DNA from 3 places in the Ensifer sp. SL37 genome. Region 1 is predicted to be linked to each of the others. Evidence: riboswitches for the same ligand, from Rfam matches in the RefSeq annotation. Region 1 holds a riboswitch; each other region holds the start of a gene.
What was found. Region 1 has a riboswitch for cobalamin ahead of OVA00_RS25045 (CbtB domain-containing protein). Riboswitches for the same ligand answer to the same signal wherever they lie in the genome.
Positions count from the first base shown of each region.

Region 2: another riboswitch for cobalamin. It lies ahead of nrdH (glutaredoxin-like protein NrdH); the one in region 1 lies ahead of OVA00_RS25045 (CbtB domain-containing protein).
Region 3: another riboswitch for cobalamin. It lies ahead of OVA00_RS27615 (DUF1636 family protein); the one in region 1 lies ahead of OVA00_RS25045 (CbtB domain-containing protein).

Region 1 covers NZ_JAPPRN010000006.1:2,669,138-2,673,736, forward strand. The annotation lists gene OVA00_RS25035 (ferric iron reductase) at 1-328, shown strand, start outside; gene OVA00_RS25040 (CbtA family protein) at 367-1,164, opposite strand; gene OVA00_RS25045 (CbtB domain-containing protein) at 1,362-1,538, opposite strand; cobalamin riboswitch at 1,580-1,841, opposite strand; gene OVA00_RS25050 (TetR/AcrR family transcriptional regulator) at 1,840-2,532, opposite strand; gene OVA00_RS25055 (NAD(P)H-binding protein) at 2,637-3,467, shown strand; gene OVA00_RS25060 (anthrone oxygenase family protein) at 3,464-3,943, shown strand; gene OVA00_RS25065 (SRPBCC family protein) at 4,013-4,579, opposite strand; gene OVA00_RS25070 (ArsR/SmtB family transcription factor) at 4,576-4,599, opposite strand, start outside.
Region 2 covers NZ_JAPPRN010000001.1:1,137,534-1,142,132, forward strand. The annotation lists gene nrdE (class 1b ribonucleoside-diphosphate reductase subunit alpha) at 1-486, opposite strand, end outside; gene nrdI (class Ib ribonucleoside-diphosphate reductase assembly flavoprotein NrdI) at 456-872, opposite strand; gene nrdH (glutaredoxin-like protein NrdH) at 885-1,106, opposite strand; cobalamin riboswitch at 1,495-1,720, opposite strand; gene OVA00_RS05185 (hypothetical protein) at 1,975-2,274, opposite strand; gene OVA00_RS05190 (LysR substrate-binding domain-containing protein) at 2,401-3,357, shown strand; gene OVA00_RS05195 (aspartate/glutamate racemase family protein) at 3,315-4,052, opposite strand; gene OVA00_RS05200 (ABC transporter permease) at 4,058-4,599, opposite strand, start outside.
Region 3 covers NZ_JAPPRN010000006.1:3,168,276-3,172,874, reverse strand. The annotation lists partial or broken gene OVA00_RS27625 (ABC transporter substrate-binding protein) at 1-38, opposite strand, end outside; gene OVA00_RS27620 (ABC transporter ATP-binding protein) at 35-838, opposite strand; gene OVA00_RS27615 (DUF1636 family protein) at 861-1,274, opposite strand; cobalamin riboswitch at 1,380-1,595, opposite strand; gene OVA00_RS27610 (RidA family protein) at 1,779-2,255, opposite strand; gene aspT (aspartate-alanine antiporter) at 2,737-4,425, shown strand; gene OVA00_RS27600 (bifunctional aspartate transaminase/aspartate 4-decarboxylase) at 4,484-4,599, shown strand, end outside.

The sequences.
Region 1 (4,599 bases):
ATGGCGGCTCGCGGCCGATGCCCTGGCCGGCGCGTTCCTGGAAATCGGCCGCGCGATCGGCGACGAGGCGCGCGGCATGGCCGAGGCGCTGGCGATCGTCAAACGACCGGGTTCGCGGCTCTACTCAGAGGAGCTCTGCTACGAGCAGATCGCGGCTCTCGATCCGGCAAGCGGCGCTGAGCTGTCGCGCCAGTATCGGATCCGTTGCGGCTGCTGTCTCTACTTCAAGACGGAAGGGGGCAGGTTCTGCGACACTTGCGTGCTGCTGGAGCCGGAAGATCGCCGCGCGCGGCTGGCGGCGCATCTCATGCAAAACGGCGGGACCTGAACCCCGCCGTCGCTTTGCTGACGATCTGTGATCAGTGATCACTGTGCCTTGACGAAGCGCTCGTTGATGAAGCCGGAGACGACGCCGAGCACGATCCAGAAGGCAAGCGTGGTGGCGAGTGCGGCAACCGCAAACTCGGCGCCGAGCACGGCCGGAACGTTGCTGGTGATATCGAGCGGCTGCGGCGCCCCGTAGACATGGGGTGCTGCGATCAGCACCAGGCCTGCGACCTTGGAGACGATCTCCTCGCGCAGGACGACGAGATAGAGGCCGACGGCGGAGAGCGCCACGGTCACCAGCCACCAGGTCTGGCGGTCGCCGAGTTCGGCTGCCGGAAAGCCCGGCAGTTCCGGCGGCAGACCGATCGCCGGCAGCATGTGCACCGCAAGCCAGCCGCAGGCGCCCCACAGCGCGCCGTTCCTGAGCGTGATCGGGTAGCCGATCACCAGGCTGACGCCGGCGAGCAGCAGGCCGAAGCCGGAACCTGTGACGAGGTTCGCCATCAGCGTGCCGGAGAAGCGGCTCATGCCGAACATGATGCCGCCTTCCTCATGCTCGCCCTCATGGGCATAGGCCGGGGTGATCGGCGACAAAGCGTCGAGAAAGGCGCCGAACGGCGACACGGCTTTGAGCGACGAATGCTGGTCGTGGTTTTCTGCGGCCGGCTGTGCCGCACCCGGCTGGGCGGCGGGCTGTTCGGTAGCGGCCGGTGCCTCGCCTTCGAATTCTTCTGCATGCAGGATCAGCGGTGTGACGCGCAGTTCCTGGGCGCCGGTCATGAAGACACCGGCAATCAATCCAGCCACGATCGCGGCCAGAAGCGTTCTGACAATCATCTTGAAATCCCTCGATAACGACAAAAGCCACGCCCTGTGGCGTGGTCCTTGAGCCTTCCCATTTTCCCTATGCTGCGGATGGCCTTCGCGCGCCGGAAAAACCGGGATGCACGCAGGCCTCCATCCGGCTCGGGCCGGATGCGTTCAGGTCCGCAGATTGTTCGATGCGGAACGTTGGTCACGTTCCGGCGCATCGGTCAGTGGCAGGGAAAGCCGTAGGAGTGGCGGGTGTCGTGCGCCGTGTCGTGCAGCACTGCCGAGTTGGCAAGGCCGGCGCCAAAGACGAGGAATGCGCCGATGAAGAGCGCAATGACGCCAGCGGTCAGACGATCGCTGAGGGAGAGCGGGGTGCTCGAAATGGTAGACGTAGCCATGACAACCTCCGTGATGGCATCGGGAAATTCCCGGTTGGGCCCTATGCCCGTATCGAGTGGCAGGTTTCCTGGCTCACGGCGTTGGGCTCGATGCCCTCGATCTGCCTCGCCTTCCCAGCTCGGCCGCCCTCTCGCGGTCTTGCCAGTGGCTTCTTCCGGATCGCCCCGGAACGGTGGATCGACGTCGCTCTACAGTCGCGGGGTCGGCCGTGATTTGAATGCCCAGCTTGGGTCCATCCGTCACATTCCCGTTTACTCCCGAAACACGTTCGCGTCCCGGGAACCAATCGATCCCAGATGATTAGGATTGTGTCATGGAGTTGTCAATTGAGTGCGCGCCGCCGCGCGGTCCATCCGCGACAAAATCCTTGATGGTCATGCGTTTGTAGGCTTCGACGAGCTGGTCACCCTCGGCCCGGTCGACCGAGACTGCAAGTCGCATGGTGCAGTCGCCGAGATGCATGATCAGGAAGGCGGCGCTGTCGATCTCTTCGCGCGGCGTCTCCGGCACAAGGCGGGCCCAGACATCGGCAAGCAGCTTTCCGCCGGCGCGGCTTTGCGCAAGATCGATCTCGCGCAGCGCCTTGTCGGCCTGCATCGCCGACCAGATGTCGCGCATGACCGGCTCGGCGAGGAACATGTCGTAGTAGATGTCGAACAGCAGCGAGAAGGCGTCGCGCAGTTCGGCTATCGACGTGACCTTGGCCAGTTCGGCCGCGATGCACTCGTTGCAGACCGCATTGTAGCGCTCGGCCAGCGTGCGCACGATTGCCGCCTTGTCGGGAAAGTACTGATACAGCGAGCCGATCGAAATCCCCGCCTTTTCAGCGACTTCGCTCATGCGCATGGCGTCGCTGCCCTTCTCCTGGATGAGCGCCGTCGCGCAGGCAAGGATCTGCTCGACGCGCTCGCGGCTGCGCTTCTGGCTCGGCGTCCGGCGCAGCGCAGGCTCGTCGTCAGCGGGAAGCGTGGCGGGACTTGCATCTGGAATCATGAGTAATGCTCACATTTTGACTTGACTCTTAAAATACGAGGATTTATCACATTTGCAAATGTGAGAGATGCTCATGTTTGTTGGTGGAACCTCAGGAGGAAACGATGTCTCAGAAAGTCACACTGGTTTTGGGCGGTACCGGCAAGACGGGGCGGCGGGTGGCCGATCGCCTTCGGGAGCGGGGCATAGCGGTCCGCATCGGCGCCCGTTCGGCGTCGCCTTCCTTCGATTGGACGGATGAGGCGACCTGGACGCCCGCCCTTGAAAATGTCGATCGCATCTATGTCTGCTACCAGCCCGATCTGGCGGTGCCGGGCGCCGTCGACGTCATCGCCAAGTTCTCGAGTCTTGCCGTTCGCTCCGGCATCAAACGGCTGGTGCTCCTGTCGGGCCGCGGCGAGGACGAGGCGGAAGCCTCCGAGCGTGCGCTGCAGGCTTCCGGCGCCGACTGGACGGTCATCCGGGGCAGCTGGTTCTTCGAGAACTTCGACGAAGGCTTCCTGGCCGACGGCGTGGTGAGTGGTTCGGTCTTCCTGCCGGTGGACGAGGTTACCGAGCCCTTCGTCAGTTGCGACGACATTGCCGACGTGGCGGTTGAGGCCCTTCTGGACGATGCGCATATCGGCAAGGTCTATGCCTTGACCGGCCCGCGCCTGATGACCTTTGCCCAGGCCGTCGCCGAGATCGCCGCGGCCGCCAACCGTCGGATCTCTTATCAGGCCATTCCGGTTTCCGACTTCGCAGCGCATCTCAAGGCGGACGGCGTGCCGGATGACTATGTCGAACTCATCCGCTATCTCTTCACCTCGGTGCTCGACGGACGCAATTCCAGCATGACGTCCGATGTCGAGCGCGTGCTTGGGCGGCGTCCGCGCGACTTTGCCGATTACGCCCGGGAAACCGCAGCAACTGGTGTTTGGAGTCTTGCCGCATGATCCCGCTGATCCCCGCTCTGGCGTTTGCCGCCGCGATCGGTTCCGGCCTGATGGCCGGGCTTTTCTTCATCTTCTCGGTCTGCATCATGCAGGCCCTGTCGCGGCTGCCGCCGGAGCAGGGGATCGCCGCGATGAACGCCATCAATGTCGTGATCCAGAACCCGATCTTCCTCAGCGCCTTCATGGGCACGGCGCTGCTCGCCCTGGCGCTCGTCGTCGTCGCCTTCATCTCGGGGGGCGAGGGCAGGTGGTGGCTTGCCGCCGGTGGCATTGCCTATGTCGTTGGCGTGCTGCTGGTGACCATTGTCTTCAACGTGCCGATGAATGACGCGCTCGCCGCGGCAGCCCCCGGTCAGGCGGCGACCGATCTCTGGCGTGAGCGCTATCTGACCGATTGGGTCTGGTGGAACCACGTGCGCACATGGGCCTCGATCGGCGCGCTGGCGTTTTTCGTTCTCGGTTTCGCCCGCACCTGACGAAAAGCGCCGGCAAGTCGATCCTTGCCGGCGCCTGCACGCGCCTTGACCTTCAAGCACATCCCGCCGTCAGGGCTTCGGAATACGCGCGTCGTATTGCGCTTCAAGGTCGGCAAACTTGCTCCAGAAGGCTGCCGGCTTTTCGCCTTCGAGCAGAGCGCGCAAAATGTCGAGGTGCACGTGCCAGCCGGCGGAGAAGCTGGTCATGACCGCGCGGTCGGCGATGCGCTTATGGGTGACGACGAGCAGCACCTTGTCGCCGCGGGGGCTGAGCTCGAAGCGGACCTCCGACGGGGTGCCGGTCTCTTCGTTCCAGGTATAGGCCAGTAGTCGTGGCGGCTCCCAGGCGAGCACGTGGCCGTAATTGCGCACCTCGCCGGCGTGCTCGGCGTATTTCTGCGGTGGCCGATCGTCCTCCGTCGTCAGTTCCGAATGGCGGAAGACGTGCTCGACCTCGGCCCCTTCCTTCGATCCGATCGTTCCGGACGCCATCCAGAGCCGGCGCTTGCTTTCCTCCGTCAGATAGGACCAGACCCGCTCGATCGGGCCGGGAAGCAGGCGCTCGATGCGCACCGCGTCCGGTGCGACGACACGGCCGTAATCGGCGCCGGCAAAGGCTGTGGCAGACGAAGTCATGGCTTTTCCTCCGGATCAGT
Region 2 (4,599 bases), on a different contig from region 1:
CGGCTGGAAGCGGCCGGAGATGATCTCGTCGACGAGATCGCGGGCAAGCCCCTCGTTGCCGCGCGCCAAGGCCATCGCCACCATGCAGACACGGTCTTCGTAGCGTTCCAGGTAGCGCTTTCCGTCGAAGGTCTTCAGCGTATAGGACGTGTAGTATTTGAACGCCCCGAGGAAGGTCGGAAAGCGGAACTTCTTTGAATAGGCATGATCGTAGAGATCGCGCACGAAGTTGAAGGAATACTGGTCCAGCACTTCCTGCTCGTAATAGCCCTCGGTCACCAGATAATCGAGTTTTTCCCGGAGGTTATGGAAGAACACCGTGTTCTGGTTGACGTGCTGGAGGAAGTACTGTTTCGCCGCCTGCCGGTCCTTGTCGAGCTGGATCCGTCCCTCTTCGTCATAGAGGTTCAGCATTGCGTTCAGCGCATGATAGTCGAGCGCTGCTTCCGTCGCCTTCAAGGGGCGTTCGAGTGTCGTGACGTCCAAAATCGTTCCATCCCGTTTTTGACATTGGCGACGTCCTCGTCGGTCCCGAGCAGCTCGAACCGGTAGAGATAGGGTACCCGGCACTTGGCCGAAATCACGTCGCCGGCGATCCCGTAGGTCGCGCCGAAATTGCTGTTGCCCGCTGCGATCACGCCGCGGATGTGAGAGCGGTTGCCCGCGTCGTTCAAGAAGCGGATGACCTGCTTCGGCACCGCCCCGCGGCCATCGTCGCCGCAATAGGTCGGCACGATCAGCACATAGGGCTCTGCGACCGTAAGTGCGTCCATACTTTCCCTGAGCGGTATGCGGGCGGCGCGAAGGCCGAGCTTTTCGACGAAGCGATGGGTGTTTTCCGAGCGACTGGAAAAATAGACGATCAGGCCCATCGCCCGCGTCCTTCAGGAAAGCGCGCTGATCATGTCCGGGCGGAAACCCGCCCAATGCCGCTCGCCGGCGACGACGACCGGGACCTGCCGATAGCCAAGACCCTGCACCAGCGCGAATGCATCGGAATCCTCGGAGATATCGACGATGCGATAATCGATGCCTTGGCGGTCGAGCGCGCGGGTTGTGGCGGTGCATTGGACGCAGGCTGGTTTGCTGTAGACGGTGATCGACATGGGTTCCTCGTGAGGGTCTGGCAAATGGGCGCAAAAAGTCGTCGGATCGCGCGAACGCGAACCGTGGTGTTGGCGATTGGACACGAAACATCGCTCCCCGGTCGACTCGACCGGAGTTGACGTCGTCAAGCTGGCCCAAGGTCGGTTACGCAACCGGGCCGGCTCGTTTTGGTCGGGCGCTCAGGAATTCCGCGGATGCGGGTTTTCAAGGCGCGGCCTTTCGATCAGGCGCGCAACAACGCGCACCCGTCCGCAGAAGGTGGATCTGAACTGGAAGAAACTGGCATGACTTCACCCCGAAGCTTTCGACGGGCTGCCGGGGAGACGTCGAGACGATCGGGCAGGCTCATCCTGCCACGCACTCAACCCCTCCGGACACCCCGCCCGTGGACGTTTGGTGATCGAGGCAGGTCTCCTGGCTTACGGGTCAAAGCTTCCATCCCGACCTTCCCGAGGCCTCATGCCTCAGTGGTCCAAATCCGGACAGTCGCTCGCCGTCTACAGTTGCGGGGGCAGCTACGGCATAGCCTCAGCGGAAACTCGCCGGCGCACCGTATTCCCGTCTTAGCTCCCAATCCTTGCGAATCGGAAGAACCTCGAACACTAGATATAGTAGTTCATCGCAAATCTGCGTCAATAGGTGTGAGGTGCCGGACGGCCCGTGCGGAGGGTCTTTTCTTTTGCAGTGTGGATAACGGAGAGTAAACGGCGCTTTGAAACGGCTCTCCGTCGGGGGCTTCGTCTCGCCGCCGAAACGGCAACAAGCGCCGCAGCGCTCGCAGGGTTTTGGGGAGAAATTTCGATGGAGCCATCACGCGGGCCGGATGCTGCACTAGGCGATCCAGGCCCGTCGCGTCTCGGCACTCGCTCAATCGCAGAGCAGGATGCTGACGTCCTTGTTTTCGCCGGGTTGCGCACGCGGCGAGACTGCCATGGCCCGTGGCTTGCTCGCGCCCTTGCAGCCTGCCGAGGTTTGCGGCACGGATGAGGCCTCTTCCTCGGGCCAGTGCCACGGATCGGCTGTATCGCCGATGCGCGGGCGAATGTGCTCCTGGTCCCGCGTCAAGCCGATATCCCGGAGCTGGAACTCGTTGAAGGTATCGATGGCAACGGAGGGGCTGAGGGTCTTATCGGCCCAGTTCAGAACATAGTAAATCGTTGATCGCATTGCGCTAAGCATTGCTATCCTCACTTCTCTAAAAGGTCGTGTGTTCGCGAAAAAAGTGAGGGTTTTTGCCGTTTCGCGCAAAGCGATTTCTCGCATGCTGGCATAAAGAATGCTTATCTCAGTTCCATGAGCAAGATTCCTCCCATGAGTGCGGTGCGCGCTTTTGAGGCCGCCGCCAGGCACCTGAGTTTCACCCGCGCCGCCGAAGAGCTCAGCATGACGCAGGCGGCCGTCAGCTATCAGATCCGGCTGTTGGAAGATCGCATCGGCGCGCCGCTGTTCGTCCGGCTTCCGCGCGAGGTGCGATTGACTGGCGCCGGGCGGCAGTTGGCGCCGAAGGTGACCGAAGCGATCGATCTCTTAGGGGCAGCCTTCTCGGAGATCGCCGACAAGACCGAGCATCACCTGCACATCTCCGTGCTCCCGACCGTCGTTTCGAGCTGGCTCGGCCAGCGCCTCGCCTCGTTTCAGACCGCGCATCCCAATATCAGCATCAGGGTGCACATGTCGACCGAGCTGGTCGACTTCAAGCGCGACGCCGTCGATCTCGCGGTGCGCAGCGGCGCCGGCGACTGGCCGGGCAACGATGTCTTTCCTTTGTTTCCGCTCGATTACGTGCCTGTCTGCACGCCCTCCTTCCTGGAGAAGCACCAGCTCAAGGAGCCCGCCGACGTTCTGAGGGTCCGGCGTTTCGGCAACGCCAGCTGGTGGCGGCGATGGATGATCGAAACCGGCGTCGAACCGCCGGCAAGCAACGGCACCGAATTGATCTTCGACGTCCAGGCGATGGATGTCGCCACAATCCTGGCGGATCACGGCATTGCGATTGCCGTCTCAACCTTCCTGATGGATGAACTGAAGAGCGGCAGGCTCATCCGGCCGTTCGAGCACGTGGTGCGCGACGGCCGCGCCTATTGGCTCGTCTATCCGCAAAGCACCAGGCGGCAGAAGAAGATCCAGGCTTTTCGCGACTGGGTCGTTGCCGAAGCCGATGCGTCGAATGCGATGCTTGCCACCGTGATGGAGGTGTCAAGGTCGCTTCATCCAGGGGGCAGCGCAAGCGCGCTCACCAAGCCGGAATAGGATTTGCTGAGCGGGGCTGCGTAGGAGCCGCGCTTGCTCGTCGAAAGCCCCTGCGACACCAGTGCTTCCGCCTGCTTGACCGCGGCCGACACGCCGTCGATGACCGGCACGCCGTAGTCGGCCTGGAGCATGCGGGCGAGATCCGCCATGCCGGCGCAACCGAGCACGATTGCCTCGGCGCCGTCCTGATGAAGCGCCAGTTCGATCTCGCTCCGCAGCTTGGCAAGGGCGTTCGAGGACTTGTCCTCCAGTTCAAGCACGGGAATATCGGCGGCGCGCACCTTCGCCCGGCCCGCCATGCCGTAGTGCCGGGTCAGGTTTTCGATCAGCACCCGCGAACGTTCCAGCGTCGTCACGACGGTGAAGCGCTGCGCCACCATGGCTGCGGTTGCGACAGCGGATTCGCATAAGCCCACCACCGGCATGCGGGCTAGCGCGCGCGCCGCCTCAAGCCCCGTATCGTCGAAGCAGGCGATGACGGCGGCGTCCGCGCCCGCGGCTTCGCCGTCACGGATCTCCGCGAGCAGGCCCGGAAGCGCAATCGCACCGTCATAATGCCCTTCGATCGAGACCGGACCGGATTTCGATGTGCGGGCGAGGATTTCCGTGTGGGGTTCGGCGACCGCCCGCGCAGCAGTCGCTGCCTTTGAGGTCATCGAGGCGGTGGTGTTGGGATTGACGATCAGAATGCGCATTGGTCCTAGCTCAGCTTTGCCTGGCGGCGCCGCAGCATCAGTATGACAGCCAGCGCGACTAGGATGATGGTGAAGGAGAAGAGGGTTGTGACCGTGCCGAGCGCATAAAGCACCGGCGTCGTCACGTTCGTCGTCATGCCGTAGATCTCGAGCGGCAGGGTGTTGTAGCTGCCTGATGTCATCAGCGTGCGGGCGAACTCGTCATAGGAGAGCGTGAAGCCGAAGAGACCGACGCCGATCAGGCTCGGGGCGATCATCGGCAAAAGCACATGGCGAAAGGTCTGCCACGCCGTCGCGCCGAGATCGCGAGCGGCCTCTTCATAGGCCGGCGAAAACCGGTTGAAGACCGCAAACATGATGAGCACGCCGAAGGGCAGCGTCCAGGTCAGATGCGCGCCGAAGCCGGAGGAATACCAGGCGGGTTTCAGGCCGAACTGCTGGAAGACGACGCCGATGCCGAGCGAGATGATGATCGACGGCACCACGAGACTGGCGACAGTCAGATAGAACAGCGCGGTCGCGCCGCGGAAGCGCCGGCGGAAGGCGA
Region 3 (4,599 bases), 500 kb from region 1:
ACGAAAAGAAGGGAAAATGGGGCAATATTGATCTTCATGAAATCGATCCCTGTCGAGGAAGTGAAAAGGAAAAGCGGGCGCCGCCGGCAGCGGCATTGTGAACGGTGGCGGTGACGCCGAAGGCGGCCGAAAGCTCGCCGGGGCTGAGCACCTCTTCGGGCGGGCCGAAGGCCGTCAGCCGCCCGGCGGTCAAGATCGCGACATCTGTCGCAAACTCGGCGGCGAGATTGATGTCGTGCAGCGTCGAGACGATTGTCAGTTTCAGCGTCTGCAAGAGCTCGAGGATTTCGAGCTGGTGGCGGATGTCGAGATGGTTCGTCGGCTCGTCGAGGATGATGATGCGCGGTTCCTGTGCCAGCGCGCGGGCGATCAGCACCCGCTGCTTCTCACCGCCCGAAAGCGTCGAGAACTGGCGACCGGCAAGATGGGCAAGATCGAGATGCGCGAGCGCATGCTGCACCCGCTGGCGGTCGAAATCGTTCCAGCCGCTCAAGCCCTCCCGCCGCGGAATGCGTCCCATCATCACGACGTCGCGCACGCTGAAGGGAAAATCGCCGGGCATCTCCTGCAAGACGACGGCGATTGTCCTTGCCGCCTCGCGGGCCGAGATCGACCAGAGATCGACGCCATCGACCGAAACACGGCCGGCATTCGGCTGCACCGCCCGGTAGAGGCAGCGCAGAAGCGAGGTTTTGCCGGCGCCATTCGGCCCGAGGATCGCAAGCCGGCTGCCGGCCGCGATCGCAAAGCCGATGTCGTTGACCAGCGTCAGGCCCGAACGCGGCCCCCAGCGAAGGCCCTCGACCGTGAGGGCTGCACCCGTCGCGTTGCAGCTCATGGGTTCGTTCCTCTGCGCGACCTCATTGGAAGTGCCCGCCAAGATCTTCGGAGACGAGCATCGCCGCGGGAATGCGGGCAAGCGTCTTGCCTTTCAGCCCGCGCGGCCGTTCCGCCGCCCGCGTCATGCCATCGCCACGCTCGGCATAGGTTGTGGCAAAGCGCACGAGATCGTCGATGTCCTCTTCCGGCGAGACGTCGCCGAAGAGATAGGTCGCCTTCCCCGTTGCCTGGAAGGCGATGGTGCAGGGCCGCGTGCAGGCCGCCATGCAGACCGTTCCGGCGATCGAGAAGTCGCGATCGAGCGGTGCGCCGAGCGCTGCGATGCTCAGGTTGAGCCGCTTGATCAGCTCGGCACCGGGCACGCATGGGCCGCCGGTGAAGCGGCAATCGGTGCAGACCGTTATCTTGTGCTGTCGGAAATTCGGCTCAGCCATTCCTGCCCTCCGCCGGACTGACGGCAAGAGATGGCGAAACGGCAAGAGGACGGAAAACCGTCGTATGAAAGCCAGTTCTTTTCCATCGGAACACCCCGTCCGTTGTGGTTGATCGGTTCGATGGCAGGTCTCCTGGCTCGCGGGTCGTGGCGCATCCACGTCTTCCCGGTCTTCGACCAGTGACATGGTGTGAATGCGCTTTCCGCTCACAGTTGCGGGGGCAGCCACGGTCTCGGCCCCATCAGGGTCGTCCGTTCCGTGTTCCCTTTTCAGCCGCTTCCGCATTGTCGCGGACGCAGCACCATCAACGCCTTCCTCGCATGAATCGGCGGATGAGACAACCGCACGACACAGGCGGGAGGGATCTATCAACATGCGGCGTTTCGTCATGCGAGATTTGTTATAAAATAACATTACGTAGCGCAAGCCGAAAATTGGGCGCCGGACACAATCCGACGCCCGCGATAGCGACCACCTTTCCGCTAAAAGACGTGCCGTGCTACCTCAGAACTCCGGCGGCAAGAGTTCGGCCGTCAGCGTCACCGCGACAGAGGCGTTGCCCGGCAGGTTGCGCACGCCGCAGACGGAGCGAACATGGCCAGCCCTTTCGCCAAAGGCGGCCGCCAGAAGCTCGGAAGCACCGTCGAGGACCTTCGGGTGCTCCAGGAAATCCTCAGTGCAGGCGACATGTCCCTCCAGCCGGACGATCTGGCGAATACGCTCGAAACGGCCGAGATGCTCATGGATCTGCGCCAGCGCGTTGAGCACTGCCAACTCTGCGGCCTTGCGCCCCTCGTCGATGGTCACATCGCGCCCGAGCAGCCCCGTATGCACGAAGCGCCCGTCCAGCAATGGCCCCTGCATCGAAACATGAAGCATCTCACCCGCCTCGATCACCGCGCGGTAGGCGCCGAGCGGCCTCGGCGGCGTCGGGAGCTCAACGCCAAGTGCGCCGAGCCTTCGGATAACCTCGTCCATCATTGCTTCCCCTCCTCGTCACCTTACGAACCGGCCGCCTTGCGGAGACGACACCGCTTTTTTCTCAAGCCCTCGAAGTTCTGCCGCCCCTATCGCAAGCAGCAAGACGCGCCGTTCCGTGCCCAGCAACTTTTCCAAGCATAACCAAGAGAAAACGCCTCATGCTTCACGTTGGGAGATAACGTTACGAATTACAACACCAGAGTTGAAGTGCCATCGCGATCCGGGCCAGTGCCGCGGTCTTGCGATCGAATGCGACCGACACATCGCGGCGGCCTCGATCCCCAACCCCAAGCAAAAACGCTGAAATGTAACATACGTTACGCTCACGTAACCCTATGCCCGTTGAGAATTTCGACGACCGAAGCGACAATTGCCGGGATTAAGATTGGGCATCGACAAGCCTCGGAAACAAGCTCAACTTAGCCGCGCAGATCCCGAAATGAAGTGACGGCAACTCAACTTTCAGAGGGGAATAGCATCAGTGAATCCCATTGATTTCTTCGTCGACACGCTTCGGACCTATCCGCCTGTCGCCGTCTTCCTCGCCCTCGGCATCGGCTTCCTCATCGGTCCGATCAAGGTCGCGGGGTTCAACCTTGGAAATGTCACCGCCACGCTGCTTGCGGGCGTTCTCATCGGACAGCTGGGTATCCAGGTTTCCGGCGACCTGAAATCCACCCTGTTTTTGATTTTCCTCTTCGCCGTCGGCTACGGCGTCGGGCCGCAATTCGTGCGGGGCTTGAGCACCGATGGACCGAAACAGATCGCCTTTGCGCTCTCCGTGCTGGTGCTGTGCCTCGTCGTTCCCTATCTCTGCGCGCTGATTGCCGGGCTGCCGCTCGGCTATGGCGCCGGCATGTATGCCGGCTCGCAGACGATCTCGGCTGCAATCGGGGTTGCGACCGACCAGATCAATTCGCTCGGGCTGACGCCGGAGCAGGCCAAGACCTTTGCCGACCAGATCCCGATCGCCTATGCGGTGACCTATATCTGGGGCACGATCGGCTCGGCGATCATCCTCGCCCAGCTCGGTCCCAAGCTTCTTGGCATCGACCTTCCGGCGGCCTGCCGCGAATACGAGGCCAAGCTCGGCGGTGGCAGCGAAAGCAGTGAGCCCGGCATTACCCGCGCCTATCACGACTTCGGCCTCCGGGCCTATCGCGTCGACGCGGCAAGCGGGCTCACCGGGAAACCGGTCAAGGACATCCTTCCCGGGATCCGCGTCTTCGTCGAGCGCCTGCGGCGCGGCGACCAGATCATCGAGGCCGATGGCAACACCGTGCTGCAGCCGGGCGACGTCGTCGCCTTTTCGGGCCGGCGTTCGCTGCTCGTCGAAAACCTGGACAACAAGCTGCTCGAGGTCGAGGACAAGGAGCTGCTCAACGCGGAAGCCGAAGTCCTCGATGTCTACGTGACCAGCAAGGCGCTCGCCGGCAAGACGCTGGCGGAAGTCAGCACCATGGATTGGGCGCGCGGCGTCTATGCCCGCAAGATCATCCGCTCGCTGGTCGAGATCCCGGTGCTGCCCGGGACGACGGTCGAGCGCGGCGACATCGTCACCATCGGTGGCGCGAAACGCCATGTCGAAGCGGCGATCAAGGCGCTCGGCTTTGCCGACCGGCCTGTCGAGACGACCGACATCGCCTTTCTCGGCTGGGGGCTTTTCATCGGCGCGATGATCGGTGCGCTGACGATCACGATCGGCGGTATCCCGATCGGCCTTTCGACCTCCGGCGGCGCGCTTCTGGCCGGCCTCGTGCTCGGCTGGCTGCGCACCACCTACCCCGCCTTCGGCCGCATCCCGTCACCGGCGCTGTGGCTGATGAACACGCTCGGCCTCAACATCTTCATCGCCGTCGTCGGGATCGGCGCCGGCCCGGGCTTTGTCGCAGGCCTGCAGGAGGTCGGCATTTCGCTGTTCATCTGGGGCGTGGTCGCCACGTCGATCCCGATGATCGCCTCGGTGCTCCTCGGCCACTATGTCTTCAAGTTCCACCCGGCGATCCTGTTTGGCGCCTGCGCCGGTGTGCGAACGACGACGGCAGCGCTCGGCATGATCCAGGAGGCGGCCAAGAGCAAGGTGCCGGCGCTCGGCTACGGCATGCCCTACGCCATCGGAAACACGCTGCTGACCATCTTCGGCCTCGTCATCGTCATTATGCTCGCCTGAGGCGAACGGGCGAAGCCGACCATCGTTCAAAATGCATAGATCACAGGGAGTGTGGACCATGTTGGACAGAAATTTCTACGACAGCCTATCCGATCTCAGCCCGTTCGAAATCAAGGACGAACTGATCAAGCTCGCCAAGTCGAGCTCACAGAAATCCGCCAAGGCTTTCCTCAA